Linked DNA regions of Flavisolibacter tropicus. The protein of the gene in region 1 binds, or shares a complex with, the protein of each later gene. Links are inferred from orthologs where the notes say so. Each region holds a gene or a part of one and is shown on either strand. Other genes may lie near its edges. The genes, in order: groL and metK.

What was found.
Region 2: the proteins of groL (region 1) and metK are in contact, whole or in part, in a cryo-EM structure (PDB 8P4O), measured with the Escherichia coli proteins. The link is inferred for Flavisolibacter tropicus from one-to-one orthologs.

The regions. Positions count from the first base shown.
Region 1 is NZ_CP011390.1:974,016-990,400, reverse strand. Bases 2,265-5,180 are described here. They hold groL (chaperonin GroEL), read right to left. Parts: upstream 4,584-5,180; coding sequence 2,946-4,583; downstream 2,265-2,945. Other genes in these bases: SY85_RS03925 (co-chaperone GroES), read right to left, coding at 4,718-4,999. In the rest of the region: preprotein translocase subunit YajC, read right to left, coding at 1-5; SY85_RS03945 (DUF1573 domain-containing protein), read right to left, coding at 28-486; transcription antitermination factor NusB, read right to left, coding at 531-1,457; SY85_RS03935 (outer membrane beta-barrel protein), read right to left, coding at 1,563-2,261; SY85_RS03920 (hypothetical protein), read left to right, coding at 5,630-6,031; rocD (ornithine--oxo-acid transaminase), read right to left, coding at 6,082-7,314; SY85_RS03910 (VOC family protein), read left to right, coding at 7,464-7,952; ispE (4-(cytidine 5'-diphospho)-2-C-methyl-D-erythritol kinase), read right to left, coding at 7,945-8,763; SY85_RS03900 (bifunctional nuclease family protein), read right to left, coding at 8,853-9,449; SY85_RS03895 (electron transfer flavoprotein subunit alpha/FixB family protein), read right to left, coding at 9,646-10,611; SY85_RS03890 (electron transfer flavoprotein subunit beta/FixA family protein), read right to left, coding at 10,667-11,410; SY85_RS03885 (tetratricopeptide repeat protein), read left to right, coding at 11,493-11,807; SY85_RS03880 (hypothetical protein), read right to left, coding at 11,808-12,383; tRNA lysidine(34) synthetase TilS, read left to right, coding at 12,493-13,899; SY85_RS03870 (rhomboid family intramembrane serine protease), read right to left, coding at 14,476-15,129; 23S rRNA (pseudouridine(1915)-N(3))-methyltransferase RlmH, read right to left, coding at 15,189-15,662; SY85_RS03860 (hypothetical protein), read left to right, coding at 15,721-16,167.
Region 2 is NZ_CP011390.1:439,083-455,384, forward strand. Bases 3,537-6,369 are described here. They hold metK (methionine adenosyltransferase), read left to right. Parts: upstream 3,537-4,242; coding sequence 4,243-5,496; downstream 5,497-6,369. Other genes in these bases: SY85_RS01820 (DUF4270 family protein), read left to right, coding at 3,537-4,163; rlmB (23S rRNA (guanosine(2251)-2'-O)-methyltransferase RlmB), read left to right, coding at 5,574-6,341. Also shown: SY85_RS01800 (lysylphosphatidylglycerol synthase transmembrane domain-containing protein), read right to left, coding at 1-245; panD (aspartate 1-decarboxylase), read right to left, coding at 547-891; panC (pantoate--beta-alanine ligase), read right to left, coding at 929-1,765; SY85_RS01815 (glycogen/starch synthase), read left to right, coding at 1,855-2,670; more of SY85_RS01820, read left to right, coding at 2,703-3,536; SY85_RS01835 (hydroxymethylglutaryl-CoA lyase), read left to right, coding at 6,592-7,473; SY85_RS01840 (GSCFA domain-containing protein), read left to right, coding at 7,475-8,476; SY85_RS01845 (MiaE family protein), read right to left, coding at 8,473-9,096; rpsO (30S ribosomal protein S15), read left to right, coding at 9,616-10,008; pnp (polyribonucleotide nucleotidyltransferase), read left to right, coding at 10,122-12,440; prmA (50S ribosomal protein L11 methyltransferase), read left to right, coding at 12,495-13,307; glycerol-3-phosphate 1-O-acyltransferase PlsY, read left to right, coding at 13,378-14,028; SY85_RS01870 (M48 family metallopeptidase), read left to right, coding at 14,113-14,925; SY85_RS01875 (hypothetical protein), read left to right, coding at 15,088-15,561; SY85_RS01880 (glycosyltransferase family 1 protein), read left to right, coding at 15,806-16,302. UniProt on the Escherichia coli protein: Catalyzes the formation of S-adenosylmethionine (AdoMet) from methionine and ATP.

The DNA.
Region 1 (16,385 bases):
TACATGATTGAGATATTAGTAATTGAATTATTTCTTTTGAACGTCTACAGCAAAAGACAGTGTCTGCATGTTAGGATTAGTATTAGCTGTAACATACACATCTTTACGTTGCTGACCTTCACGACCTTTACTGTCAAACTTAGCTTTGATAACACTCTCTGCACCAGGAGCAACAGGCTCTTCAGGCTTGTCGGCAACGGTACAGCCGCAACCAGGGTTAACAGAAGCAATGATTAAAGGCTTATTGCCAGTGTTTTTAAATTTCCAGGTTACTTCAACAACACTACCTTCCTGTACTTTTCCCAATTCCTGATGAATAGAGTCTACCCATTGGATAGAAGTATAGTTAGCAGAATCATTTACAGCATCTAACATTTGTGCATGTTGTACTGAGTCATGTTTAGCTTTTGCTGTAGCTGAAGCATCATTGCTGGAGCAGCTGTATAAAATGAAGCTGCCTGCAAGAATGATTAGGGCTTGTTTCATATTGATTAAAAACAGTTTGAGGTACAAATGTAACAGGAATTGTTTTAAGCTTTCTTAAATGCTGTTTTCTGTAATTTTCCTTCCTGCACTAACTCTTTGTGTATATTATCCAGAATGCCATTTACAAACTGACCACTTTGCTGAGTGCTATAGTCTTTAGCTAGTTCAATATATTCGTTAATGGTTACCTTAGGTGGTATTGTTTCAAAATAAAGGAACTCCGCTACTCCCATTTTCATCAGGATTAAATCCAATGCTGCCAAACGCTCTGCATCCCAGTTTTTAAGTTTAGGAAGTATGTAGCTCTCCAGGTGTTCGTTTTTCTCTATTACTGTCGATAAAAGGCTCTTGGCAAATTGCAACTTGTCGCCACCTATAAATTGACCAAGATCTGCGCTGCCAGGTTTTTGTAAAACGCCTTTTACTAATTGTACAACCATTTCACCATCATCGTCCCAGTTGCTATAAACCTCTTCTAAATGGGAAATAAATGATTCATTAGGAAGTAGCAGTTCTTCGAAAATATAGTTGGCAATCTCTTTTTCTTCATTTTTTTCTCTGGAAGGAGTGGAGATATAGCGCTTATAAATATCAGTGTTGGTTAGCTGAATATAGAGTTTGCGTAATAAATCACGATCAATGCGCAGGTTTACATTAGAACTTTCCCATTCCGCTTTTAATGAAGCATCTTCTTTAATCTTCCAAAGCCACTCATTACCTGCAATCTTAGTGTTAACATTTAAGTCTTCTACAGAAGGTAAATGCTTGCTGCTACGCGCGTAGGAATCAGTTTCAGCATACATACCTATCTCTGTAACAAAATAAAGTAGGTATTGGAGTAAGTCTTTTGATTGGTCAAAATGCTTTTGTAAAAGCTTTTGGGGTTCGCCGGGCTTCACATTATTCTCTAGGGTACTCAACGTATACAAAGTCTGCATCACTTTTACCCGTATATTCCGTCTGCTGATCATGATAAGAACTATTTGGGCGGCGAAGATAGTAAGGAACAAAGACTTCCTGAAATGAAAGAACGGCTGTTTAGGCAGCCGTTTTATAAAATAGTGGTAAAACTTTCTTTACAACTTAAAGCCAAGTGTAATGCTTAATACCCTGTGTTTATTCTTGTTATCGTCATTGCTTTCTGTTCCAGATTGTAGTTTGGCAAGCCCCAAACCATAGTTAACACCTAAAACAACAGATTTGCCTTCAATACCAGCCGTACCATTTAGACCATAATCAAAGCGCTTCATAATGCCAAAGCCTGCACCCTCTTCATAATCTAATGTGGTAGGATCGTCATTGGAGAATTTAATGGTTTTTTCAGCATTAGTGGTTGTAAAAGGTGTCTTGTTCTCAATTTTTGTTTTACCAGCTACACCAATAGCTCCGTATGCACCCCCACCTACAAAGAAGCGACTACCACCACCAAGAGGTAATTTTGCCACCAAGTTTACTGGCACTTCCACATAATAAGGATTGGTCGTGGCTTTAGAATAAAAACTGCCATTAGGATTGCCAGACTCAGTTTTAGAACCTTTACCAGTAAATAAGAGACCTGGTTGTACAGATAAGATGCTTCCAGCCAATGGAAAATCACCGATAAAGCCTACCTGAAATGATGTAAGCATTTTAGCATCATTCACATGCCCATCATCCGTTACAGAAACATTAGCCAGGTTTACACCAGCACGTAGCTGACCACTCGATTGCGCAGACGCACTAAAGAAAGAACATAACAAAAGGGTTACTCCTACAGAAACGGATCTCATTTTCATATATCGTACAGTTTTGGTCTCTTTGAACAAATGACTTGCCAAAAGTTTAACGAAATGAAAAAATAAATTTCTAGAATAGCAAAAACCCCACTGGTTAGGTGGGGTTTAAAATTTTTATTCAAGTTGGCTTCAGCCCGAATCACGTGACCCGTGATACTCTCCGCCCAGGATACAAAATTCTTCCCGGAAAGACTAACAGGCGATGGGTAGGAATTGGATTCCTAAACAACTGTGAGACGAAAGTAAAAAAAACAGCTTTTTGTGTCAAGCTTTTAGAACATTTTCTTTTGAAAAGAAATACTATACTCCAACTGCTTTACATGTAAGGATCAGCCTTACAAAATCAAAAAAGGATTATCTACATTGAAGCCCTTTTTATTCTTCTTTGTGCTCCCGACAAAGGTCTTTCTGAACCAGCTAAATAGTTTGTTCCACATACGCGTTTGTTTTTTAAAATAAACAAATAATTAAAAAAACTCAAAGGGGATTGATCGTGGCGCAATAATCCAATCTAGATCATTGTGTTGACGTAGGAAACAGTTGGTGAACTTCAAGATACTAAAACAATAAATAGAATGTTCTGGCAGAGCTGAAAAATATTTTTTGTATAAAAAAGAAACCTCATCAACGGATGAGGTTTCTATAAAGTTTGCGGAAACTAATTCATCTCCACAAAGTATGCGATTAATAATCCATACCCATTCCGCCTGGCATTCCAGCAGGAGCACCAGCAGCAGATTTAGGTTCTGGTTTGTCAGCTACTACACATTCTGTAGTTAACAACATACCTGCAATAGAAGCAGCATTCTCTAAGGCAATACGGCTTACTTTAGTTGGGTCAATAACACCAGCACCAATCAGGTTCTCATACTGCTCAGTACGGGCATTGAAACCAAAGTCAGCTTTTCCTTCACGAACTTTGTTTACCACTACGCTACCTTCAATACCAGCATTGGCTACGATTTGGCGTAAAGGTTCTTCTAAAGCACGGCGAACGATTTGGACACCGGTAGCTTCGTCTTCGTTGAATGTATCAATATTGCCTAAAAATTCAATTGCACGAACATAAGCTACACCACCACCTGGTACGATACCTTCTTCAACAGCTGCACGAGTAGCGTGTAAAGCATCGTCTACGCGGTCTTTCTTTTCTTTCATTTCTACTTCTGTAGCAGCACCAACATGTAATACAGCCACACCACCGCTTAACTTAGCTAAACGCTCTTGTAATTTTTCACGGTCGTAATCCGAAGTTGTGTTCTCGATCTGAGATTTGATTTGATTGATACGGTTTTGGATATCGCTGTGCTCACCTTTACCGCCAACAATTGTAGTGTTGTCTTTATCAATAACTACGCGCTCAGCTCTACCTAAGTAAGTCAGATCAGCGTTCTCTAATTTATAACCTTGCTCTTCAGAGATCACGATACCTTTAGTCAGGATAGCAATATCTTGCAGCATTTCTTTTCTGCGGTCGCCAAAGCCTGGAGCTTTAACAGATGCAACGCGTAAAGTACCACGCAGTTTGTTTACTACTAAAGTAGCCAATGCTTCACCTTCCAGATCTTCAGAGATGATCACTAATGGAGCGCCTTGTTGAGCTACTTTTTCTAAGATGTGCAGGATATCCTTCATGCTGCTGATCTTTTTGTCATAGATCAGGATGTATGGGTTATCCAGCTCAGCTTGCATTTTTTCGCTGTTGGTTACAAAGTAAGGAGAGATGTAACCACGGTCAAATTGCATACCTTCTACAACGTCAACCGTTGTTTCGATACCTTTAGCTTCTTCAATAGTGATAACACCATCTTTGGAAACTTTTTCCATTGCTTGAGCGATCAGCTTACCAATCTCGCTATCGTTGTTAGCAGAGATTGTAGCTACTTGCTCAATCTTTTGGTTGTCGTTACCAACAGTTTGTGATTGAGAACGCAGGTTTTCAATCACCGCTTTAACCGCTTTGTCAATACCGCGCTTCAGGTCCATTGGGTTGGCACCTGCTGCTACGTTCTTTAAACCTTCAGTAATAATAGCCTGGGCTAAAACGGTAGCAGTAGTAGTACCATCACCAGCAATATCAGCTGTTTTAGAAGCTACTTCTTTTACCATTTGAGCACCCATGTTCTCAATAGCATCTTCTAGTTCGATTTCTTTTGCTACTGTAACACCGTCTTTAGTAACGGCAGGAGCACCAAATTTTTTCTCGATAACAACGTTACGACCTTTAGGTCCTAAAGTCACTTTTACAGCGTTTGCTAAAACATCAACGCCTTTTTTCATTTTATTACGAGCATCCGTTTCGAAAAACAGTTGTTTAGCCATAACTTATGTAGTTTGAAATTGTTTAAAAATTGAATGAGTGGTTAAGGTATTTTTTGAAGTTAGCTGCGAGCTATGAGCCGTGAACTGTGAGAAAAATTACTTGTAGCTCGTGGCTAGAAGCTCAAAGCTATATTTTACACAATTGCTAAAATGTCACTTTCTCTCATGATCAGGTAATCATTACCTTCAATTGAGATCTCAGTTCCAGCGTATTTACCGTATAGAACAGTATCGCCTTCCTTAACTGTTACAGGCTCGTCTTTTTTACCAGGACCAGCAGCTACTACAACACCACGCTGTGGTTTTTCTTTAGCTGTGTCAGGGATAATGATACCTCCGGCGGTCTTTTCTTCTGCAGCAGCCGGTTTCACAATTACTCTGTCATGCAGAGGGGTAACATTTACTTTGTTAGCCATACGTGTATGATTTATTGGTTTAAGTTTTGAAATTCCGTGAAATACGGACGGGCAAAGGTAAACGAATACTATGCCACCGCGTCATAACCGGAAAAAATTGCAGTTTACTGACGTTAACAGCTAGTTTAAGTTTGTTTAACCTTTCTTTTTTTCAGTTTATGTGTCAAAATTGCATTGTTGTGTATAATCACACTGTCTAAATTGGATCTATAGCTGAGTAAATAAGAGAGTGTGTTTTTTTACTATTTTCTTTGGAATCACTGCACCCATAGTCGCCTTTTGTTCGGGAATCCTTCGGGAATTACCAAAGCAATCTCGAAGGATTCCCGAAGGATCCCCGAAGAAGTCCTGAGTCAAGGGCGATGATGGATGTTCCAAAGAATAGGGAAAAGGTTAGACAAATGGATGCGACTAAAGATTCACTAAATGGGTAGAAGGGTAGGAAAATATCGCTTGGTTGGTTTGGAATGTTATATCGGAACCGTGAAAAGTCGTCCGCTGAATTGCTTACTCTTTTCTTGCAGCTAATAGCGCTCAGCCGGTTCTCACCTTTTACGTATCACGCTATATCAACTATAAACCAATATAACAATTGCTCCCCATAGCTCTTCTTTTAACTATATTCGCCGCATGAGTCGATTTGTATGGTTTGGCTTATTCGCCGCCATTGTTTTAGTTATAGCTTGTTTTTATCCATGGGTTACTATTCCTGCAAAGAATATCGTAGTGAGTGGAGTAGATTCAACGGGTACAGCCTTTGGTAAGCCAGGCTATCTCAATTTTGTTTTGTCAGCCCTTTTTGCGCTATTCTTAGTGGTTGCTAAAGATTGGACGCGAAAAGCCGCGTTGTTTGCGGCAGCATTTAATTTGGCATGGAGCGTACGAAATTTCCTGATCATCTCAATTTGTCATGGTGGCGTGTGTCCAGAAAGACAGCCTGCTTTTTATGTAGTTTTAGTGGCCGCCTTTTGTATGTTGTTAGCAGTTATGCTCACAAAAACAAAGGTTAAACAAGTACAGGAAACAGAATAACTTTTTTTAAATACTTTAATAATAAAGCCCCTTTGAAGGGGCTTTATTATTTACAGCTGTTGAAGACTGCGGTCTATGATATCTATACATTCATCTAACTCGGTTTTTGTGATCACTAACGGTGGAGCAAAGCGGATTTTGTCGCCATGAGTAGGCTTTGCTAATAATCCATTCTCTTTTAATAATAGACATAATTTCCAGGCAGCTTCTTTTTCGGCATGTTGTACCACTATAGCATTCAGAAGTCCTTTTCCACGTACTAGTTTTAAATGAGGGGAATTAAGGTTTTGTAATCGCTCCCGGAAGTAGGCACCTAACTCCTCCGCTCTTTCTGCCATGTTTTCTTCCTTTAATACTTCTAACGAGGCAATGGACACTTTACAAGCCAGAGGGTTACCACCATAAGTAGAACCATGCTCACCTGGTTTTATGGACAGCATAATGGAGTCATTGGCCAGTACAGCACTTACAGGTAATGTACCGCCACTTAAAGCCTTTCCTAGTATTAAAATGTCTGGATGTACGTTTTCATGGTCGCAAGCAAGCATCTTACCCGTACGGCACAATCCAGTTTGAATTTCATCTGCCATAAATAACACATTGGCCTCTTGGCATAGCTGATAGGCCTTGCTCAGGTATCCTTCATCTGGAACTACCACCCCGGCCTCACCTTGAATGGGCTCAACCATAAAGCCAGCAACAGTGTTGTCTTTTAAGGCCTCTGCCAATGCAGTGAGGTCATTATAGGGGATTTGAATAAAGCCCGGCATGTAGGGACCAAACTTGCTATAAGATGAAGGGTCTGTACTAAAAGAAATTACTGTAGAAGTGCGACCATGAAAGTTGCCTTGGCAAACAATCATTTTTGCTTGCTGATCAGGAATGCCCTTTTCGGTATAGCCCCAACGGCGGGCAAGCTTAATGGCTGTTTCTACGGCTTCTACGCCAGAGTTCATCGGCAGTACTTTATCGTAACCAAAGAAGGCTGTTATATACTGCTCGTATTCACCAAGCAGGTCGCTATGGAAAGCTCTGCTGGTTAGTGTAAGTTTTTGTGCTTGTTCAATTAAGGCTGCTATGATCTTAGGATGGCAATGACCTTGATTTACAGCTGAGTATCCACTTAGAAAATCATAATACTGTTTGCCTTCTACATCCCACAAATGAACACCTTCGCCTCGTGTAAGTACAACCGGTAGGGGATGATAGTTATGGGCACCATATTTTTCTTCAAGGTCTAAATAATATTGAGTGTCATGCAGCACCGGTAAGGTTGTTTGCATATTTAGTAAATTTAAAGTAGTAAATGAAATAGGGTAGTATAATAAAAAGAAGAGTGAGGCAGCTGATAACCCTAGTGGTTAAGAAGGTCAAGATTCTGAGATAGGAATGATAGCTGCATAGTTATTAAACTGAAACAAAAGTAACAAAAATGGAATATAAAATTCCACCCGCAACTAAGATTGGACATGTACACTTAAAGGTAGCCGACCTGGAGCATGCCTTGCGGTTTTATGTGGGACTTTTAGGCTTTGAAATTACACAGACGTATGGCGATAGTGCTGTGTTCATTTCTGCCGGCGGTTATCATCACCATATTGGATTAAATACCTGGCACAGTAAGAATGCAGGTCCTGCACCCGTTAAATCGGCAGGGCTATATCATTTGGCCATATTATACCCCACTAGGAAAGATCTGGCTATTGCACTAAAACGACTTGTAGAAGCAAATTATCCATTGAGTGGCGCAGCCGATCATGGTGTTTCACAGGCTATATATTTAAATGATCCGGATAAAAATGGAGTAGAACTGTATTGGGATCGCCCCAAAGAGGAATGGCCTTCGGATGCACAGGGAAACTTACAAATGGTTACGGAAGCACTGGATCTAAACGATTTAATGCAGCTAGCCATTAGCTAACGGGCCTTACAAAATAATGTTCTGGAAATGAAAGTTCTGGCGTTTTGCTTTTCTCAAATATTCCAAATACGGTAGATCCGCTGCCGGACATAGCAGCATAAACAGCTCCTGCTTGGTATAAAGTCCTTTGAATGGCTTCTATTTCGGGATAGGCTTGAAAAATAGGAACTTCAAAATCATTGACCAATACTTCTTTCCATTGGAGTATTGGTTGCTGAATCACCTCTTTTATAGAAGTACGATCTGCGCGTGGGTTTAATTGCTTAAAGGCCCAGCCTGTATTGATATGGATGCCGGGATTAACAATAACAAACTGGTAATTAGATAACGGTAAGTCGATAGACTCTAGGTTTTCGCCACGTCCTGTTGCATAACAAGGCTTGTTTTTTATAAAAAAAGGGCAATCACTACCTAATTGTAAAGCATACTTAATAAGCTGCTGTTCTGTCAGTTGCAAGTTGAACTTTTTATTCAACACCAATAGGGTAAAAGCGCCATCTGCACTACCACCACCTAAGCCTGCACCAGATGGAATTGTTTTGTGCAAATGCATTTTAACAGGGGGCAGGTTTGGGAAGTCTTTTTTTAGTAATTGGTAGGCTTTTACACAAATATTGTCTGCGGCAGTTACATCTAAATGGATCCCTGATGAAGTAAATTGTATATCAGAATTGATGTTGCCATGTATTACCTCCAGGGCATCTTGTATAGCAATAGGGTAGAAAACGGTTTCTAAATCATGAAAACCATCTGCCCTTTTTTGCAGGATGTGCAAGCCAAGATTGATCTTACAGTTGGGGAAAAGAATCATGGAGAACTATGATTATAGGATTTCAAGGATTTTGAGGAGTAGTATTATTTCCCGATTAATCAGTAATAATCCAATCAATCCTAGTTCTATTACTTCCTGCGGCTGTTTAATTCATCACGAATGGCAATGGCGCGTATATAATCTTCTTGTTCCAGTACCTCGCTTAATAAAGTTTCCAGATCTTCTAAAGTCATAGACTTAAGGTCATCTTTATTGCCACTGCTAATAGGATGGGGTTGTTCTTCTTCACCTCTGCGGCGTTTGGAGGTACCCGTATCTTCCATCATTATACCCGCACTTTCCAAAATATGTTCATAGGTGTATACCGGGCAGCCAAATCGAACGGCTAAGGCAAGAGCGTCTGAAGTGCGGCTGTCTATTTCAATCGTATCGTTGTCGGAAGAGCAAACAAGTTTTGAGTAAAATATTCCTTCTTGAAGGTCAGATATGATGATTTCGTGCAGCTCTATATTAAAAGCTGACATGAAATTTTTCATTAAATCATGTGTTAAAGGACGGCTGGGTTGCATTTTTTCCAAGGCTACTGCTATAGCTTGTGCTTCAAAGCCACCAATTACAATTGGTAAACGTCTTAATCCATTAACTTCCCCTAACACAACCGCATATGAATGGGTTTGGGTAATGCTATGCGATAGGGCCACAATTTCCAATTCTATTTTTCTCATGCTTATTCAATGCTTTTCTACAAGCTACAAACCTACTGATTTTATGCCATTTCTTCCTAATGAGCCCTGTCAGTACCTCAGAATTCAGGCTGGGATTGCTATTGGTTAAATGGCTGAGACTTTAAAAGTAGAACCTTGTTAACTATATAAATAAAATGCCACGGTATTGAACCGTGGCATTTTGAAAAGTTGGTTATTAAGAACTGGCTTTCACTTTTTTTACAGCTTCCAGCATCTTTGGTACTACCTCAAATGCATCACCTACTATACCGTAGTCGGCAGCTTTAAAGAAAGGTGCTTCAGGATCTTTATTTACCACCACAATTACTTTACTGCGGTTAACGCCAGCTAAGTGTTGTATGGCTCCTGAGATACCAATTGCAATATATAAATTAGGTGCAATGGCCACGCCAGTTTGACCAACGTGCTCATTGTGAGGGCGCCAATGTGCATCTGCTACCGGACGGCTGCAGGCTAAAGCGGCTCCTAATGAGTCGGCTAGGTCTTCTACCATTTTCCAGTTCTCAGGTCCTTTTAAACCACGACCAGCACTAACGACAATGTCAGCCTCAGTTAATGAAACCTTACCGCTTGCCTTTGTCGTATCAATTACTTTCACCTTTGGTGCATCAACTGTCGCATTAAAAGGTACTACTTCAGCAGTGCCACCAGTAGCGCTGATTGTAAACGCATTTACGTTTAAAGAGATGATCTTAATATCCGTATTGATGGAAACATTTGCGAATGCTTTTCCAGAAAATACGTTTTTACGTACAACAAAGCCGTTAGTTGTATCGGGTAAGGCTACCGCACCAGCTACCAAACCAGCTTTCAAGCGTACAGACAGGCGAGGGGCAACCAGTTTACCAGTGCTATTATTAGAGAATACCACCACTTTAGCGCCAGTTTGCTGAACGGCCTGTTCAATAACTTTTGTATAAACCTGGGCATCAATCGTATTTAAGGCATCATTTTTCACCTGGTGTACTTTCTGAATGCCGTATTTACCGAGCGTAGCAAGATCTTCAGTCAGGTTTCCTAACGCAATAGCTTCAGCAGTACCGCCTGCTTTTTGCGCTAATTGTGCACCATAAGAAGCAGCTTCCAGTGATGCTTTTTTAATGTGACCATCTACGTGGTCTATGAATACTAAAACGTTCATTTTAATAATTTGAGGATTTGAAATTTGGGGATTTGAAGTTGAATTAAGCTAATTATCAAATCACCCTTGCTTCTTCGTGAAGTAAACGGATCAACTCGTCTACATTATCTGGAGAAACTAGTTTCACGCCTGCTTTAGCAGGAGGTAAACCAAATTCTGCTACATTAGTTAGTGTCTCATTGCCAGAAGCTTCTACAACTTTTAGTGGTTTGGTACGAGCGGCCATAATACCACGCATATTTGGAATACGTGCTTCTGCCATTCCTTTTTGACAGCTAACTACTAATGGCAATGCAACTTCAACAGTTTCTTCACCACCTTCAATCTCGCGCTTAACAGTAGCTGTTGTACCTGCCAATTGTAAGCTGGTAGCTTGTGCTACGTAAGGCATATCGAGAAATTCAGCCAGCATGCCACCAACTGAACCGTTGTTGAAATCAATGGTCTCTTTACCAGTCAGTACCAGGTCATAATTGCCTTGTTTTGCAACTTCAGCAATCTGGGCTGCCACCTGGTAAGAATCAGATGGATCTACATTGATGCGAATAGCTTCATCGCCACCCAATGCCAGGGCTTTACGGATGATTGGCTCTGCGTCAGCACCACCTACGGTTGCCAAATGAATAGAAGTAGAAGCATCAGCTTCTTTTAATTCAATGGCTCGTACTAAGGCATACCATTCGTCATATGGATTGATAATCCATTGTACACCCGCATCTGCGAATTTCGTGTTGTTATCCGTGAAGGCTATTTTTGCCGTCGTATCCGGTGTTTTGCTAATACACACCAAAATTTTCATACAAACTGTTTAGGAGTGAAAAAAGGTTGCTTATGCAACTACCTACAAATATAAGCACCAAAAGTAAAGAGAGAATTTGATTATGGATAGAATTGAACAATTGAAAGGTTTTTTAGCTTCAAATCCGGATGATTGCTTTGTAAAACATGCCCTGGCGCTTGAGTATGTAAAACGAAACGAGGAAGTCCATGCAAAAGAGCTTTTTGAGCAGGTATTGCAAACAGATCCTAATTATATTGGCAGTTACTACCACTTAGGAAAATTACTGGAGCGGATTGATGACCAGGCGGGTGCCATTGCCATCTATGAAAAGGGAATGCAAAAGGCACAGGAATTAGGTGACCGGCATGCATATAACGAACTGAGAGTAGCGTATGAGGAATTTTTTGATAATTGATTACTGGCCTGCACCTATCTCCTTACTTGCTATCTTTCTTAAAGCTGCTTTATGCAAAATAATTTTCTCATCGGCTTCATTTACAGAGAGTTCTATCCATCCGTAATAGTAAGAGTTGTCTTTAAATACACAAACCGGGAGATATTTATGTTGTGCTTGCTTCCATGGGCCCATCCAAGTCGTTTGGTCATTGGAAGTTGTATATAAGCTTTCAACAGTAACTGCAGAATACGTGCCCCATTGAAAGTCGTTTTCACTTTTTGCGTTTATCATATCATCCTTGTTAAACGCGGGTGTTACATGATAATCCTTTACTTCGTCGTATTTTATATACAGGCGATTCTTAAGTAGTGGGCGGATTTTGAACAAGGTTGATCCAAAATCAGATCCTCCAATTAGTGAAGTCACAAAATAGAAGTCATCTATTTTATCATTATTGATGTCTACAGATTGTATTTGATTATATTTTACTTCCTTATTACTTAAATCTGTATATATCGTTTCCGTAATTACAGAAGTTTCTTTTTTGCAGCCAAGGAGACTAAATAATAAGGCTAAAAGACAGAATGATTTCATATTTAAACAAAGGAAATAAATAAGAGAAAGAAATAAACATATAAGAGTTGAACTGCAATTAATTATGTTTGAATTGTGTGTTTAAAATCCACTTACTTTTAGCCCAATAATGAATAACTTATTGCTTCAGCGGTTTATAAATAATTTAAAATTAATAGCAGTTACTGAGCAGCATACTTTGTTGCTGGCCGTTAGCGGTGGATTGGACTCCGTTGTCTTATGTCATTTATGTAAACTAGCAGGCTATTCATTTGCTATCGCGCACTGCAATTTCGGGCTTAGGGGGGAGGAAAGTAATAAGGATGAGGCCTTTGTTAAGGCATTAGCTGCCCAGCTTGAAGTGCCATTTTATGTCAATAACTTTAATACAAAGGCATTTGCTGCTGAGCATAAGCTTTCTATTCAGGTAGCCGCTCGTGAGCTACGCTACCAATGGTTTCATGAAATTGTCAATGGTCAATTGTCAGTAATTAATGAAAAGGCAAGCAGTTATAGCACTCACCTTCCCTCAATCACCACTCACTATTCACCACTCACTTTCATTGCCACCGCCCATCACCTGGATGACAATATTGAAACTTTACTAATGAATTTATTCAAGGGTACGGGCATTAGTGGGTTGCATGGTATTCAGCCAAAGTCTGGCAAAATAGTAAGACCCTTACTGTTTGCCAAGCGGGAGGAGATTAAGGATTTTGCAACAGAACATAACTTGTTATGGGTAGAAGATAGCAGTAATGCAGAAATAAAATACACCCGGAATTATATCCGTCATAAGATCATACCATCAATAGAATCCATTTTCCCTACTGTAAAAGAAAATATAGCAGATAGCATTGAACGCTTGCGTGAAGCTGAAATCTTGTACGAGCAGGCTATGCAAGTACATAAAAAGAAACTTTTAGAGTTTAAAGGTCAGGAAGTTTACATACCCGTCTTGAAATTGGAGCGCACATCTCCTTTGGCCACTATTATATATGAGATCATAAAGGATTATGGCTTTTCCAGTCAGCAGGTGCCGGAGGTCATTAAGCTTTTGCGTAGTGAGAGCGGCCGTTATGTAACATCTGCATCCCACCGTATTTTACATAACAGGGACTGGCTGATCATTACACCTTTGCCACAGGTTCAAGATACTGTTCTAATAATTGAGGAAGCTACAACTCAACTGGCATTTACTGAGGGAACATTACTATTTAAAACCTTACCTGCCGAAAGTATAACTATTGAAGCTGACGCAGCTGTAGCCTTATTAGATAAAGAGGAAATGCAATTTCCTTTGATACTCCGGAAGTGGAAAGAGGGTGATTATTTTTATCCATTAGGCATGCGTAAGAAGAAGAAACTAGCGCGTTTCTTTATAGATCAAAAGTTATCACAGCTTCAAAAAGAAAAGGTTTGGGTACTGGAAAGCAATAAACGTATTGTATGGGTTGTTGGTCGCCGTATCGACGACCGGTTTAAGATAAAGCCCTCAACCAAAGAGGTTGTAAGAATAGAGTTGAAGCCTGTATAGGCCAAGGCTCACTTCCGGCCCCTAAAGGGGAGATGGCCTGCGCACAAAAGATCAAACGCTCTTCTAATAGAAAAGCACTTCTTCATGAAGTGCTTTTCTTATAAGGTTAAACAAGCCTCTTTATAATATCAGTTCAGTCCACTCTCCCCATCTCACGTCCCCAAATCAGCCATCAGCCGGTCTTCCTTGCCTGCTACTCCTCTGCTCCTTCATAGCCACGCCTCTGTTCCTTCATGGTTACTCCGTATCCACTCCTTAGTTACTCCGTATGGAAGCCTACTTAATTCCGTATCACCTCCCTACCGCACCCGTACCCTGGCCCGTATGCCGTACCCGGTTACCATTAAAATAGCATAGAAAATATTAAGAAGAAAGACATGAAATGCCTTAAAAGAGAAGACCTTAAAGATACAAAACTAGTCCCTGTAGAGCAAGTCCTTTTTCCCTTGTGCCTTGAACATTGAGAATTGCTCATTGAACATTTCTTACCATTATTATTCATCATTCCTTGTTCCTTGTTCGTTATTCTGCTTGGCTCCTGACGCGCTAATTACTCACCATTCACCACTCACCAACTTATGCCCAGCCTTTAGAGTGCAAATACAGTTGTACGCCGTTAATAAATTCCTGAATAGCATCATAACCAGCTGTACGGCCAACAATTATAATAAATAACACACCAAACAAAGCGCCCCAAAAGTGCGCTGAGTGGTTAATGTTACCTCCACCTTTACGGTCTAGCCAGGCTGAAACTAAAAGGTACAATGGACCGAAAATAAAACCTGGAATAATAGGAGGGATGATGAAGAAGCCTACTTCCACATAGGGGGCAATCATCAAACCGGCAAAGACTATAGCACTTACAGCACCAGAGGCCCCTAAGCTCCTGTATTGGTAATTATCTTTATTTCTGAAATAAGTTGGTAAAAGCGACACTAATAAAGAAATAACGTAAAGCCCTAAATAATACCATTTACCAACCTGGCCAAAGATTTCAACAAACTGTTCTTCTACAAAACGGCCAAACAGGTAAAGTGAAAGCATATTGAATATCAGATGACCGTAATCGGCGTGAATCAAGCCACAGGAAAAGAACCGATACCACTCCTTATTTCGTGAAACAGCAGGCGGGTAAAAGATTAGATCATTAATGATCTTTTGATTGGAAAAACCACCAAGAGAGACCAATACAGTTATGATAATAATTATGACAGTTATAGAAAGCTGCATTTGAATGAATTAATAATTAGTAATTAATAATTATTGGATTAGAATCTTCAAATCTTAAATCACTTATGATGGTATTTTTCATTGCGCAAAATAGTACATGCGCGGTAGAGTTGTTCTGCTAAAATTAAGCGTACTAGTTGATGTGGAAAAGTTAACTGTGAGAGCGACCATTTTACTTTTGCTTTTTGCAATACAGATTCATCAATACCAAAAGCGCCACCAATAAGAAATACAATGTTTTTAGTGCTTTCGGTTGCCCGTTGTTGTAATAGGTTAGCCAAACCTTCAGATGTAAAGGTTTTTCCTCTTTCATCTAACGCTATTAGGTAGTCATCTGGCTTTAACCATTGCAGGATCATTTCTCCCTCTTTTTTCTTTAAGTCCATTTCAGACATCATACCTGCATTTTTAGGTGTAGGAATGATACTCCATTCTACAGGAAAGTATTTAGTAAGTCGCTTGGTAAATTCTTCCACGCCTTCCTTTACATAGGATTCATTGTTTTTGCCGATGGACCAAAGTGAGAGTTTCATGTAGTTTAGGTATTAGAGTCTGGCACAGTTAATGAATAGGCAGTGAATAAAGTATTTTATGAAACGATATTTCTTTGCCTTAAGTGCCGCAATAGTAACGCTTTTTACGCAATGCGATACGATCAAAAACCTGCCCACTAATACCAGTGGCGGCTTATTCTCTCTTAATGGCAACTGGCAATTAGCATCATCAAGCGATAATAAAGCCTTGGAAGGAACTGTAGTAACAGTGGTTCCTGGCTATAGTAATGGTACAGCTCGTACGTTGGCTAATAACACCTATTGTCTTAGAGAAGGAGATGTAGTTTGGAAAAATCTAAAAAGCTTACAGGGAGGAACGTTCAGCCTAAACAGCATTGTAAACTCTTGTAACGGTACCTTGTCCTATACAGATGGTACAATAACAGTATTGACTAACGATGAAATACGAATAGCCACAAAATCGGCCAACAATTCAGATGTTTTGCAAACATGGCGCCGCGTAGCCAATCCATCTGGTCAATAAATGCACAAAAGTGAATGTGCTCAATAGGAAGTAATAAATTTCATAGTGAAGGTTTGTTACAATACTCAAAATAAGGAAATATCAATAACAAATTTTTCCATTGACTATTGACCATTCACCACTGACTATTCCTGCCACCTGTGCCTTAGTACAAGTTTTGCATAACTATTGCCATAGACTAATTAGAGTAGTAAGTAATTGAACGTAATGAATGTAAT
Region 2 (16,302 bases), 540 kb from region 1 along the record:
TTGAATGTGCTGGGTTTGAATCCAAGCGGCTCCATTAAAATTTTCCAGCGGAGGGCACGACTGTAGTGACTTAATAATAACATAGCCAGAACTGGAACGATCACCCATCTACGGGCATTAGCCAGCGAGCCTTTGATATGTTCCCATTCTGCTTGCTTTATATCTTTTACCGTTAACCAGACAAATAAAAATCCAAGTGCAACAAAAAAAAGATATTGGAGTATGGTGAGAAGAGATCGTTTCATTCCATTTCGAAAATACCAAATTAGGGAATGGATTTGGAAATTTGGAGATTGTGTGATTGATGGCTGATGGCTGACGTGATGATATCTGATTTAGACTTCAAGTTGGGTGTGTCTCAATTGGGGACCGGTATATAAGGCCAACATATCGTATTGGTTTTCTTTATACAATCTTTCTGATAAATGAAAAGCACTCCGATCAGGGAGTGCTTTTTTATGTCAAATAAGGTTGATACTATTGGATATTCATTAACGCCTTACGTTTCACGTTTCAATGTTGACGTGAGAATATCTCCGCTGTGTATTATAATTTATTCCCGTCTTTAGGGAAAACGATCCAAGGTTTGAATATTTTGGCCTCCTCGAAGGACATGGAAGCATAAGAAATGATAACTACAACATCTCCGGTCATTCCTCTGCGGGCTGCGGGGCCATTCAGACAGCAAACCCCTGAACCTCTTTTACCTTTGATCAGGTAGGTTTCAATACGCTCGCCGTTGTTAACATTTACGATCTGTACCTTTTCGTGCTCGATCATATTAGCCGCTTCCATGATGTCTTCATCTAATGTTAGGCTTCCTACATAATGTAAATTGGCTTCTGTAATAACGGCTCTATGCACCTTCGATTTCAAAACTGAGATATTCATAGCGGATGCAAAATTAAGTGATCTGAACTTGAAGCGCCTAATTTAAACGTTCATTATCGATGAGTCGGATGGGGCCTAGAAAAGCTGCAACCAGGCCAATCAATGGTTCATTTGTGGAATGCGCCTCCCGAAGTGTATTAGCATTGCTGATGGCAACATAATCTACCGTAAACCCTTTTTCTTCTAATTGTTGACGGCCTTGCAGCCGCAGGTCAGTGAGAGGAAGCTTGGTGATATTGGCTTTTAAAAATGTTAAAACCTGGTAGATAGCAGTAGCTAACACCCGTTGGGATTCATTCAATCGCAGGTTACGACTGCTCATGGCCAATCCATCGTCTTCTCTTTTTGTAGGTACGAAGTGCAGTTGCTCCCCGCTACCCCTTATTTCAAGAAGACGAGAAAGTACCATACATTGCTGGTAGTCTTTTTGGCCTAAGTACAGATTTTGGGGTTGTACAATATTTAACAATAAGTCAACAACCTGGCATACGCCCTGAAAATGCCCTGGGCGGTATTGTCCTTCCAAAATATTTTCCAAATAGCCCAGATCGTAATGGGGGGCTACATAGTTTGCTGGATATACTTCATCTTTAGTGGGGAGAAATAATATATCGCAGTCATAGCCTGTTAATAGTTCAATGTCCTGTTCTATGGTCTTCGGATATTTCTGAAAGTCTTCAGGATTATTGAATTGTGTAGGGTTAATAAAGATACTGCAGACTGTTAGGTCATTGTTTGCAGCAGCCTGTTCAATCAATTGCATATGACCCTTATGGAGAGCTCCCATAGTGGGGGCAAAACCTATCTTTTTACCTAAGTTCTTTTGCGTTTGAAGGTATTCTGACAGTTGGCGGGCTTGTTTAAAAATTATCATGAAACCTTATAGTAAGTAATAAGAATTACGCTTTATTAATAAATAATTACCTTTGCAAACCTTTTAAAGCCTTTAAAATCAGGTTTACAATGTCAGCAAAGAAAAGAATTTTATTTATTGCTAATGAAATGTCTCCCTATTTAGAGTTAACGGAGTTCTCTGAAGTCGTTAACAAATTGGCAATAAAATCGAATGATAATGGTTTTGAAGTGCGATGTATCATGCCACGTTTTGGATCTATCAATGAGCGTAGACATCGTTTGCATGAAGTAGTTCGTTTATCCGGTATCAACGTTTCTGTTGACAATGAAGACTTTCCATTACAAATCAAGGTAGCATCATTACCCAATGCCCGTTTGCAAGTTTATTTCCTTGACAATGAAGATCTTTTCAAGAGGAAATATGTATTTACAGACGAAAACGATCAATGGTATGATGACAATGCATTGAGAACAATTTTCTTCTGTAAAGGCGCGCTAGAGACGGTAAAGAAGTTTGGCTGGCCTCCTGATGTTATTCATTGCAGTGGCTGGATGACTGGTTTAATTCCTGCTTATTTGAAAACGGTTTATAAGAAAGAACCCGTATTTGCCCATAGCAAAGTAGTATACACTATTGGTCAAACTACCTTTACGGAAAGCTTAGGTGATGATTTTGTTAAGAAGGCGCTGATTCATACTTCATTAAAAGAGAAGGATCTGGAAGTATATAAAGACGCCAATAATATTGCTATGTTCCGTGGTGGAGCAACCTTTGCAGATGCCATAACATTTGGTGATGAAAACGTTGACAAATCATTGGTTGAAGAGTTCTCAAAAGTGCGCGGAAAGAAGACCTTGCCTTACAACGCTGAGTCTGATTTAACAGACTATTTACAGTTGTATGGCGATCTTGCAAACAAGTAATTCTGTATTATCAAAAAGCTTAATTCAATAGTGTGAAGAATCGTATCCCTTTCTATGTCTCATCTTCCTTTATTCTTTTTTTATTAATTGCATTTGCTTCTTGTAAAAAAATAAATGAGCCTACTGAATTAGGGACGGATCTCATTCCTCCAATTGATAATATCAACACGTTTGCCGATACATTAACTGTTGAAACTTACAATGAGGAGTTTTCCGCATTAAGTGATACAATTAATACGGTAGGTCCTAGTGCTATCCATTATTTAGGGCAGATCAATAATGATCCTTTATTTGGTACAACCAAGGCTTCTATCTTTCTGGAGTTGAAGCCACCAGCTGCCAAATATTATTTTGAAGATCATGATGTGATTTCCATTGACTCTGTGGTATTGGTGTTGAATTACAGAGATCTGTATGGGGACTCCACTATTGAGCAGCAAGTAACTGTGAGTGAGATTGCTCAGTCAGCCAATTTTACCGCTGATTCACTTTATAAAATAAGAAGACCTGAGTTTACGACTGTACCCGGACAGCTGGGCGTTAAAAACTTTCTACCCAAAACCCTGAATGATTCTGTTTTTGGATACAGAGAAAGTGCAGCTAATCAATTGCGCATTCGTTTAGACAACAGCTTTGGGCAAAGGCTATTGAACCAAGATAGTACTGGGGCCTATGCTTCTGATTCGGCATTTCGTAAATTCTTTAAAGGATTTGCTATTAAGCCTTCTGGTGGTAGTGGTAATGCGGTGATGGGTTTTTCATTAGCTGATACCAATACCAAGCTTTCTATTTACTACAATTATGTAAAAGGTTCCAAGAAGGATACTTCTATGCGCAACTTTTACTTTAATACCACTACCGGGGCGAATGCCAATATTGTAACGAGAGATTATACTTCAGGTGAGATCAAATCGCACTTAAGCACTGGTACGCCAGATCAATTGGGTTATATTCAAAATACACCTGGTACTTATGTTCGTGTTAAAATTCCAGGTTTGGCCAATTTAAGCAACCGTGTGATTCACCGGGCTGAATTGATTGTGCAACAAGTAGCCGATAATCCTGCTACGGATGGTTTATTTACAGCGCCAACCTATATGTTCTTAGAGGCGAAAACCGATACTGACCCCACTAAAGATGCCTATAAGGCCATTCCTTATGATCTATCCTTTAATAGCGATGGTTCATTGAACCTAACCGAATTGGGTGCTGTGGCTATTAAATCTTTTGATGGTAATGGCAGATCGATTAGCTTGTGGCGCTTGAATTTATCGCGCTATGTACAGAACATCGTGAATAAAAGAGAGACAGTTACAGACTTCCGTATATCTAGTCCTTATGCTACTAAATTTACTGTAGGTCAAGGAAGCAATCCATTAATAGCCACTCCGCTAATTAATCCTACATCTACGAAGTATAGAGTAAGAGTAGGGGGCGGTAATCATCCAACACAGCCGATGCGCTTGCGGATTGTCTACTCAAATATTCCATAACATACTTACTATCATAAAGCGTCGGGTGCTATATTTGCACCCGACTTTCATTTTCAACTGTTTAACACATTAAACTCCTATGCCTTACTTATTTACATCTGAAAGTGTATCAGAAGGACACCCAGATAAAATAGCAGACCAAATCTCCGACGCGCTTATTGATAACTTTTTGGCTTTTGATCCTCAATCTAAAGTGGCTTGCGAAACACTGGTTACAACTGGCCAGGTAGTACTAGCAGGAGAAGTAAAGTCAAAGGCGTATTTAGACGTACAGGAAATTGCCAGAGGTGTGGTACGTAAAATTGGATATACTAAGAGTGAGTACATGTTTGAAGCAAACTCATGCGGTATCTTATCTGCCATTCATGAGCAGTCTTCTGATATCAACCAAGGGGTAGACAAACAAAAGAAAGAAGAGCAAGGTGCTGGTGACCAAGGAATGATGTTTGGCTACGCTACTAATGAAACAGAAGATTATATGCCATTGGCTTTAGACCTAGCTCATAAAATTTTGCTTGAATTAGCGGCATTACGTCGTGAAAATAAGCAGATCAAGTACTTGCGTCCAGATGCAAAAAGCCAGGTAACTCTGGAGTACGATGACAACAATCGTCCAGTACGTATTGATGCCATTGTAGTATCTACACAGCATGATGATTTTGATACAGAAGCTAAGATGTTGGCCCAGATCAAAAAGGACATCATCAACATCCTGATCCCTCGTGTAAAGGCTAAATACAAGAAATACGCTAAGTTGTTTAACAACAACATCAAATACCATATTAACCCAACTGGTAAGTTTGTGATTGGTGGTCCTCATGGTGATACTGGCTTAACTGGCCGTAAGATCATCGTTGACACGTATGGTGGTAAAGGTGCACACGGTGGTGGTGCCTTCAGCGGAAAAGATCCTTCTAAAGTAGACCGTTCTGCGGCGTATGCTACTCGTCATATTGCAAAGAACCTGGTAGCTGCTGGTGTATGTGATGAAGCTCTGGTACAAGTATCTTACGCTATTGGTGTAGCTCAGCCTACCAGCATCAACGTAAATACCTATGGTACTTCAAAGGTAGAAATGACCGATGGCGAGATCGCTAAAATATTGGGTGGCTTGTTTGATATGCGTCCTTACTTTATTGAGCAGCGCTTGAAATTGCGTAACCCAATCTATAGCGAAACAGCTGCTTATGGCCATATGGGTCGCGCTCCTCAGGTTGTTGAAAAAACTTTCTCTACTCCAGATGGTAAGTCTATTAAGAAGAAAGTAGAGTTATTTACCTGGGAAAAATTAGATTATGTTCCAAAGGTGAAAAAAGCTTTTGGTATCAAATAAGTCCTTTTAGACTAGATGAAAGCCCTTGCCTAAAAGCAGGGGCTTTTTATTTGTCTCAGCTAAACTATTTTTGACGGGTGAAACATTTTAGACCGCAGCACAGACCGAAGAAGAGTTCCTTGATTGTAGGAAAGAAGGCGCTTATAGAAGCCATACAGTTGGGAAAGCAGATTGATCGCATCTATTTACAAAGCAATGGCTATCGTGACGTGATAGACGATGTAAAGCGTATTGCCGCACAAAACGCAATACCCATTAACTATGTGCCAGTAGAGAAGCTAAATGGATTTAATGCTGGTTCGCATGATGGTTGTATAGCGCTGGTTTCAAAGGTGCAGTATCAGGATCTTCAGCAAGTGATATCTTGGGTAGTTGAAAAAGGAGAGGTGCCGCTGTTCTTAATCTTAGACGGTATTACCGATGTGCGTAATATTGGAGGGATTGCCCGAACAGCTTTTTGTACTGGTGTACAAGCTATTATTATTCCGGATAAAGGAGTAGGAGCTTTAAATGAAGATGCTGTATTAACATCTGCTGGGGCCTTAGAGAAGATCACTATTTGCCGGGTGAATAGCTTACTAAAAGCGGTAGATGAACTGCATTTAAATGGTATAAAGGTATTAGCCAGTGAAATGACCGCCAGTACTTCTGTATTTGATGTAGACTTTAAAGAGCCGATGGCTATTATAATGGGAAGTGAAGAAAAGGGGATCTATCCGGCATTGATGAAGGCGTGTGATATAAAGTTCAAGATACCTATGGCTGGTGAGTTTGAGTCGTTAAACGTATCGGTGGCAACCGGTATGATCTTGTACGAAGCAATGAAACAACGGTTAAGTAGCTGATGTGATAATTAGCTAATGATAGCTGCGGGTAAGGGTTGATAAGTTGACAAGGAATGTCCCGCAGATAAACGCGGAGGAGGGATGATAGAGGATAGAGGGCAGTTGACAGGAAAGGATTATTGAACAAGGAACAAGGAATGATGAATAATGAGTAATGAGATAAGGAATGTTCAACGCTCAACTTTCAATGTTTAAGGGACAAGGGAAGGAATTGGAAATTAGGGATTTAGAAACGGAGGAAAAATTCGAAATGATTGATTTATCAGATAAAAGAAATCAAGGTGCGATTAGCTTTGTTGAGTGTCCGCGTGATGCCATGCAAGGCTGGAAAAGCTTTATTCCAACAGCTCAAAAGGTTGAATACCTGAATGCCTTGCTAAAAGTGGGCTTTGATACATTAGATTTTGGCTCCTTTGTTTCGCCTAAAGCCATTCCCCAAATGGCAGATACAAAAGAAGTACTTGCTCAACTAGATCTATCAGAAAGTAAAACCAAGTTGTTGGCCATTGTGGCCAATACAAGAGGGGCGGAAGAAGCCGTTAGCTTTTCACCAATTACCTATTTAGGATTTCCATTTTCCATATCTCCAACTTTTCAACAACGCAATACCAATAGCACCATTGAAGAGAGCCTGCATCGCGTAGAAGAGATACAGAATCTATGTGTGCGTCATAATAAGCAATTGGTCATCTACCTAAGTATGGGCTTTGGCAATCCATATGGTGATGAATACAATGAGGCCATACTTTTGAAATGGGCTGATGAAATGGTCAAGCGCAATATTCAGATCCTTTCATTGGCAGATACGGTAGGTGTGGCCACACCAGAACAAATTACGCATGCCTTACAAACACTTATACCGCAATACCCGCAAGCCACTATAGGAGTACATCTTCACTCGACGGCTCATAATTGGGAAGATAAATTGGCGGCGGCTTACGAAGCTGGTTGTAACCGATTCGATGGTGCATTAAAAGGAATAGGTGGCTGCCCTATGGCAAAGGATGATTTAGTGGGAAACATGACAACCGAATGGATGCTGGATTATTTTGAAAAGAAAGGCGATCCCTTGTTTATCAATAAAGAAGCGTTGCAGCATAGTCTTTTATTAGCAAATGAAATCTTTGTGTAGTATGGCTTTTATGATCAATATTGATTTACCCAAACCCGATCGATTAATAGAGCATCAGCATCACTTGCTGTCCATAGGCTCTTGCTTTACGGAGCATATTGGGAATGCGTTGAAAGAAATGAAGTTTCGGGTGCTGCAGAATCCAAATGGAATTCTATTTGATCCGTTGGCTGTTTGTAATAGCCTGATCTCCTATATTGACAATAAAGTCTACACAAAAGAAGACTTGTTTTACTTAAATGAGCTTTGGCATAGCTGGGATCATCATAGCCGCTTTTCTCATACTGATCCTAACAAAGCCCTGGAACTGATAAATGCTTCGCAAACAAAAGCACATCAATTCTTAAAACAAACCGATTGGCTAATTATAACCTTGGGATCAGCCTTTAGCTATAAGATCACAGAAGAAGCAGACAGAGCTGCGCTAGCCAGTGGTAATGGAGTAGCCAATTGTCATAGAGCGCCTGCAAAATGGTTTAAGAAGCAGTTGTCAACTATCGATGAAATCATTGCCAAACTGGATAATACAATTCATCAACTGTTTCGCTTTAATCCAAAGCTAAATATCATCTTTACCATTAGTCCGGTTCGGCATATCCGTGATGGGGTAGTAGATAATAACCGAAGTAAAGCGCGCTTATTAGAGTCGGTGCATCATTTGGTTAACAAATTTGATAAGCTCTATTATTTCCCTTCCTATGAGCTGGTGATCGATGTGTTGCGTGATTATCGGTTCTACGACATCGATATGGTGCATCCAAACTACCCGGCCACTGAATTTGTTTTGGAGAAGTTTTTACAAACTCATACTACTGAAGGCCTGCTACCGCTTTTGCAGGAGTTGAAACGATTAACGGTTGCACGTAAGCACCGTTCGGCACATCCTACTACGGAAGCTCATAAGCAGTTCTTAAAGAACCATTATGAAAAGGCTAAGGCTTTGCAGGAGCAGTATACTTACCTGGACTTGCAAGATGAGATTGCCTATTTCTCAATGGCTTAGTGCAAGCGGTCGCCACGGACTTCTAAGGATTGGATGATCTGGGCTTCATACTTAAGCCACTCATTCCAGCGTTTGCGTACTTTTTCTTTATCGATGTATTTCTCTGCTAATTCAATAAAGAGGGTATAGTGACCAGCCTCGCTTTCCATAAAGCGGCGGTAGAACTTGCGTAGATAGTCATCATTTAGACCTTCGCTCAAACGCTTAAAGCGTTCACAGCTGCGGGCTTCAATCATGGCCATCAGAAGTAATTGATCTAATAAACGGCCTTCTTCATCACCACCTTTCTGGCAAAACGCTAATAGGGCGTTAACATATTCATCTTTACGTTGCTGGCCCAGCTTTAAGCCTCGTTTATGCAATTCCGCTAGCACTAAACGAAAATGGCCCCATTCTTCGGTTACAATTGGTGCCAGCGCTATTACCAGTTCTTCCCTGCGGCTATAACGTTGAATAAGGGAAATACAGGTAATAGCGGCTTTTTGCTCACAATAGGCGTGGTCTGTTAAAACCTCTTCCAGCGACATGGCTGCAAGGTTTACCCACCTAGGGTCGGTGGGTAATTGTAGGCCCAGAATGGCTTTAGTATCTTGGGAAAGTGCTTCGTGGGGCGTGTGCATTGGGCAAAATTAAGAAGGAGGCGTTAAGTAGAAGGCAATTAGCTGATGAGGAAATTATCTGATGAAATGGGAATCCAGAGTTCAGAATTCTTGGATTTCAAGATTTCAGATTTGAAGATATCTGGTTGCATTCCTATTTCTTAGTGTTGTTCAACCTTTTGCAGGGGACTGGCCGCACCTGGCGGCGTCTCAGCTTGGCCTCAGCGTAGGGCCTTGTTTTAGGCTTCTTCGGGACTCCTTCGGACCGCTTCGAAGCAGTTTCGAACAAATCCCGAAGAAAAGCCGACGATGGGTGTGGCTAAGGATAGGGAAAAGATAAGTGGCAAATCGTGAGTTATGAGTCCTGATCAATAAAAATAGGTAGATGGCCAATAGTAGACAAGTAAAGTATGTTTATAGGAGAAATTGGAATGTATAGATAAGGATATCCTCTATAACTCCCCAGAAAGTGATACAATAAGTGACGTTAGCAATTTGCGGTTTGTGATGAAGGCTGGGGCATTTTAATAGGGTTAGTAATTGAAAAACACATCTTTAGTTTATCTTTTACTTTTTAGTTTTAACAGAAATGCCTACCTTTGCCGCCAAAATAAAGTAAAACTATACTGGCATTCAATCGGAATGCTGCAAAAAAACGTAGCGATGTCATTAACAAAAGAAAAAAAAGCTGGCATTTTTGCCCAATATGGTGGAAGCGAAACCAATACCGGTTCAATTGAGGGTCAAATTGCGTTATTAACAGAGCGCATTTCTCAAATTTCTGCTCATTTACAGCAAAACAAAAAAGATTTCTCTACACACCGTGGTCTGATGCAATTGGTAGGTAAGCGTCGTCGCTTATTGAACTACTTGTCTAAGCATAACCTGCAAGGATACCGTGGCTTGATTGAGAAATTAGGCATTCGTAAATAAGTTAGTTTTCCAATTCATTATAGGCTATTTCCCAACCACTACTTAAAAGGTTGGGTTTTGGCTTTTTGGACTAACCTTATTGATGCGCCCATTAAACCCCTCAAATTCTAATTATGCTGACACAAAAATTTTCAAAAACATTTGATATAGGTGATGGCCGTGAAGTCACTATTGAGACTGGTCGTTTAGCTCGCCAAGCTGACGGCGCCGTTACTGTTCGTATGGGCAATAACATTTTGTTGGCTACTGTTGTAGCAACAGAAGAACCAAAGCCTGGGCAAGACTTCTTCCCATTGAGCGTAGACTACATGGAGAAGTTTGCTTCTGCTGGTCGTATTCCGGGTTCTTTCTTTAAAAGAGAAGGCAGATTGAGTGATTATGAGATTTTGATCTCTCGTTTGATCGACCGTGCTTTACGCCCATTATTCCCTGAAGATTATTTCTGCGAGGTGCAGGTAATCGTTACTTTGATCTCTTCTGATTCGGAGATCATGCCTGATGCATTGGCCTGCTTAGCTGCTTCTGCGGCATTAGCTGTTTCAAATATTCCTATCCAAGAAATCATTTCTGAAGTACGTGTAAGCCGTATTGATGGTCAGTTTAAGATCAATCCTACACGCTCTGAAATGGAGAAGTCTGATATGGACTTCATCATTGCCGCCACTGAGAAAAACATCATGATGGTGGAAGGTGAAGCTAAAGAGTGTAGTGAAGAAGACTTAGTAAAAGCTTTGGAAGTAGCACATGACGCTATCCGTGTTCAGATCCGTGCACAGCAGGAATTACGTGACATGGTAGGTGCAGGAGCTAAACGCGACTATCCAAAACCTGTAGTAAACGAAGTATTACGTCAGCGCGTAGAAGAGTTTGCAAAGGCTAGAATGGAAGAATTGTCAAGAGCCAACTTGCCAAAAGCTGAACGTAAAGAGACCTATAAAAAGATCTCTGATGATCTTAAAGAAGTATTGGCTCGCGAAGCTAATCTTCCAGAAGGCGAAGAGATCGATGACGATACTAAGAAACTAGTTAAAAACTATTTAGGTGATCTGCAGTACTATGTAGTACGTGATATGATCCTGAATGATAAAGTTCGCCTGGATGGACGTAACCTGGAGCAAGTGCGTCCTCTGGATATGGAAGTAGATGTGCTTCCAACACCACATGGTGCTGCTTTATTTACAAGAGGTGAAACACAATCTTTAACAACGATTACCTTGGGTACTCCATTGGATGAGTTGTTAGTAGAAAGTGCTGCTAAGTCTGAGTATTCTAAATTCATTTTACACTATAACTTTCCGCCGTTTTCTACAGGTGAGGTGAAGTTCTTAAGAGGTCCTGGCCGTCGTGAGGTTGGACATGGTAACCTGGCTCAGCGTTCTTTGAAGCAAATGATGCCAGGAGCTGACTATGCTTATACTGTACGTATAGTTAGTGATATTCTTGAAAGTAATGGTTCGTCATCAATGGCAACAGTTTGTGCCGGTTCTTTAGCCTTAATGGATGCTGGTGTGCCTTTGCCTAAGCACGTAGCTGGTGTGGCTATGGGTTTGATTTCTAAAGGAGATCAGTTTGCTGTATTGACCGATATCCTTGGTGATGAAGATCACCTGGGTGATATGGACTTTAAAGTAACCGGAACACGTGACGGTATCTGTGGTATCCAAATGGATATTAAAGTAGATGGTCTGAGCATGGACGTTATGCGCCAAGCGTTAGAACAAGCACGTCGTGGCCGTATGCATATCCTGGATGCTATGTACAATTGTATCCCTGAACATCGTGCAGATGTGAAACCACATGCGCCGCGTATGGTGAAAATGTTCATTGATCGTGAGTTTATTGGAGCTGTGATCGGGCCTGGTGGTAAGGTTATTCAGGAAATGCAACGTGAAACTGGCACTACAATCAATATCGAAGAGAAAAACAACCAAGGTGAAGTAAGCATCTTTGGTACCGATAAAGAGAAAGTTGACAGAGCACACAACTGGATCAAAGGCATTGTGGCTGTACCTGTTGTAGGTGATGAATATGAAGCTGTTGTTAAATCAATCATGCCATATGGTGCGTTTGTTGAGTTCTTACCTGGCAAGCAAGGTTTGTTACACATCTCTGAAGTAAGCTGGAAACGCTTAGAAACATTAGAAGGTGTATTGAACGAGAATGATAAGGTGAAAGTGAAGCTGACAGGAACGGATCCAAAAACAGGTAAGTTCAAACTGTCACGCAAGGTGTTGTTGCCAAAACCTGAAGGAATGAAAGAGGAGAGTGGCGATAGGGGTGAAAGAAGAGATGGTGGCCAGCGTAGAGAAGGTGGTCAACGCTTTGAAGGACGTGGCGACAGACGTGAAAGCGGCTACGGCGGTCAGCGCAGAGAACCTCGTCAAGGTGGAGAGAACCAACAATCTCAAAGCTCTCAAGAGAACGAACAGTAATCTTTTCAACTATCTTTTTAAGGCTGTCGTACGACAGCCTTTTATTTTTTCATTATGTCCAATCACATTCAACTCAACATAGAAGCTTCAGAAGCGCAGCAAGAAATATTAATTAGTCAGCTGGAAGAACTGGGTGCCGCTGGCTTTGAGCAAACGGATACGCACCTGTTAGCCTATTTTGAAGAGGATTCTTTTCCCAGTTATGATGTCAATGCAATACTGGATGGCTATAACTTTCAGTTAAATACACTTCAGCAACAAAACTGGAATGCTGTATGGGAAAGTAACTTCCAACCGGTTATTGTTGATGATTTCTGTGCTGTAAGAGCTCATTTTCATGAGCCTATTCAAGGTATTCAACATGAGATTCTGATTACACCCAAAATGAGCTTTGGCACAGGTCATCATGCCACAACGTATATGATGATGCAGCAAATGCGTGATATTGACTTCGTCAATAAATCTGTATTTGATTTTGGAACCGGTACTGGCGTACTGGCTATACTAGCTGAGAAGTTGGGAGCTGCCAGTGTTTATGCTATTGATAATGATGAATGGAGTATAGAAAATACGAAAGAGAATATAGAAAAGAATCATTGCAGTAAAATAACCGCTGAACTTTCTTCAACAATTTCAACAGAAAAGTTATTTGATATCATCTTAGCCAATATAAATAGGAATGTGATATTGCAATACTTTACCAATCTCAAAGAGTCTGTTAATCAAAAAGGGTTTATCTTGTTTAGCGGTTTGTTAGTAGATGATAAGGACGTTATTGTTGATACGGCTCAAGACCATGGTCTACAATTGATAAAACATTGTGAAAGAAATAAATGGATTTCATTATTGTTTGTTAACGAGAACTGAAGAGAAGATTAAAATAGTAATACTGGGTATACTATTTGCCCTAAATTTGCTCCACTTCAACCCATTTTGAATGAATGAGTTTTTGCTGATTGTTGTTGCCTATTTGATTGGAAGTATCCCAACTTCGGTTTGGGTAAGCCAATATTTCTTTGATATTGATATACGAGAATATGGCAGTGGCAATGCAGGTGCTACCAATACCTATCGTGTTTTAGGTTCAAAATGGGGCACATTTGTAATGATCGTTGATATGATCAAGGCAATTGTAGCCGTTAAATTGGCTTTTTTCCTTCCGGATGCCTACGATCATGAGTTATACCTGATCAACATGCAGATAGGTCTTGGCCTAGCTGCTGTAGTTGGTCATATTTTTCCTATTTGGGCAGATTTCAGAGGTGGTAAAGGCGTTGCTTCCTTGTTTGGAATGGTGCTGGGTATTCAGCCGAATGTAGCGTTATGCTGTGTAGGTGTATTCCTTTTAGTATTGTTTTTAACCCGTTGGGTTTCTTTGAGCTCTATATTAGCCGGTATCATGTTCCCTGTATTTATTCTGGCCATTTTTAATGAACCTGAGCATTTATACCGAATATTTGCCGTAATGGTTGGGCTTCTGATCATTTTTACGCACCAAAAGAATATTGGCCGTTTATTAAGAGGCAATGAAAGCAAGGTGCCTATCCTCAAACACCGTGACCGTCGCCGTCAACGCAATCGGAAATAACTGCAGACTTTGTTAAAACTGCAGTGCCGATTAAGCTTTTTCCTTTTGGTATAATCATTGAAATTATAAACAAAAAGGTAAGCAATGTTATACAGATTAACTTTTCTACTGATCGTCCTTACGACTATTGTTGCTTGTTCTACTAATCCTGTAACCGGAAGAAGTCAATTCAAATTAGTATCCGAGCAAGAATTACAATCAATGGCCACTACGCAATACCGTCAATTCCTGTCTGAAAATAAAACGGTGAGTCCATCTGCCGATCGTGATGCAGAAATGGTGCGCCGCGTAGGGCAGCGTTTGGCTAATTCAATAACTCAGTATTATCGCTCCCAAAATCTAAGTGAGGTTTTAGATGGCTATAAATGGGAGTTTAACCTGGTAAATAATAAAGAAGCTAACGCATGGGCTATGCCTGGTGGTAAAATAGTGGTTTACACGGGTTTATTGCCTATAACTCAAAACGAGGCGGCATTAGCTAACGTTTTAGGCCATGAAATTTCACATGCTATATTCCAGCATGGTAACGAACGGATGAGCCAGGGATTAGCCCAGCAATTGGGTGGCGTAGCGCTTTCAGTAGCGGTTGCCAACCAACCCGCTCAGACACAAAATCTGTTTTTGCAGGCCTATGGTATTGGCAGCGAGGTAGGCGTAATGTTACCTTTCTCCCGTAAGCAGGAGTTAGAAGCAGACCGTTATGGTATGCGTTGGGCTGCAATGGCTGGGTATAACCCAAGAGAAGCAATTAATCTATGGCAAAGAATGGCTGCGCAGGCAAATGGACAGCGTCCACCAGAGTTTTTGAGTACACACCCTGCAGAGGAAAGACGTATTCAACAGCTGCAACAATACTTGCCAGAGGCTTTAAAATACTATAAACCATCTGGTAGGTAAGGCATTTTAGCCTAAAAACCTTGGAAAAACCCGCCTTTTGGCGGGTTTTTCGTACCTGAGCCTTTTTCGTACCATGTTTTTACCTTAACTTTGCACCTCTGTTTGTGTGAAAACATTCATTTGCAACTTAACTGCTTGTTTCTTCTAAAAGATAAAAACTCTATGTCACAAACAATTTTTGATAAGCTGCAATTAAAAAACGAAAAGACAATTTTAATTCAAGGCTTACCTTCTTCAATCGAAAAACAGTTTGTCAAACTTTCTTTTGCAAAAAATCTTACTCCTTTATTGCGTTCTAGAAAGATTGATTTCGCATTAATTTTTGCAGTAAACGAATCTCAATTGAATAGTATTCTGCAAGACATTATGCCTGCTTTGAAAGAAGAAACGAAGTTTTGGGTAGCCTTTCCTAAGGCTGCTTCTAAAATTGCAACAGATCTTAACCGGGAAAGCAGTTGGCATAAATTAACAACTGCAGGTTATGAGAGTGGAGAACAAGTGGACTTAGATCATGTATGGGTGGCTGTAAACTATAAGAGGAGCGAAGTAACAATAGTATCATCTGAAGAGTTTGTTGAAGAAGTTATCGTTAAAACATCTACAACTACTCGTAAGAAGAAGGTAGCACAAGTATAATTCACTTTCTTTTCAATGAATTAAAGCGACTATAATTTATAGTCGCTTTTTTATTTTCAGTTATTCTTTGTAGTTGATTCTTTGCCTTTATTTTTTTTATCTGAATAGTTGAGTTTCATAGTGTTAGAATCAATTTTATCTTGAACTAAGTAGAAAAATTTCTACACGTAAAGCTGAATGGTTTTTTGCAACAGAAGCATTCATGCGAAATCAGCCTTGGCATCAAAATCGCTTTTATAGAGGCATGATTACAAATACAACTACCGCCATATGGCAATCTTTGAATAATACTGATTTAGTTTGCTTTTCTCATCTGCGTTGGAACTTTGTATATCAACGCCCTCAACATTTGTTAAGTCGCTTTGCTAATTGTACACGTGTATTTTTTATTGAGGAGCCGCTTTTTAATGATGGTCCAGATAAACTACATATAGAAGAACCTATTAAAAACGTATATGTTGTAGTTCCGCAATTGCAACATGGATATAGTGAACATGAAGTAATTAACAAGCAGAAAGATATGATCAGTGATTTAGTATCCATGAAGGATATCACTAATTACTTTGCCTGGTATTATACACCAATGGCATTAACGTTTACTGATCATTTGAATCCAAAGATGGTTGTGTATGATTGTATGGATGAATTATCTGCCTTTAAGTTTGCGCCAGCAGCCTTAAAAGATAATGAAAAGCTATTGTTAGAAAAAGCAGATATCGTATTTACTGGCGGATATAGTAT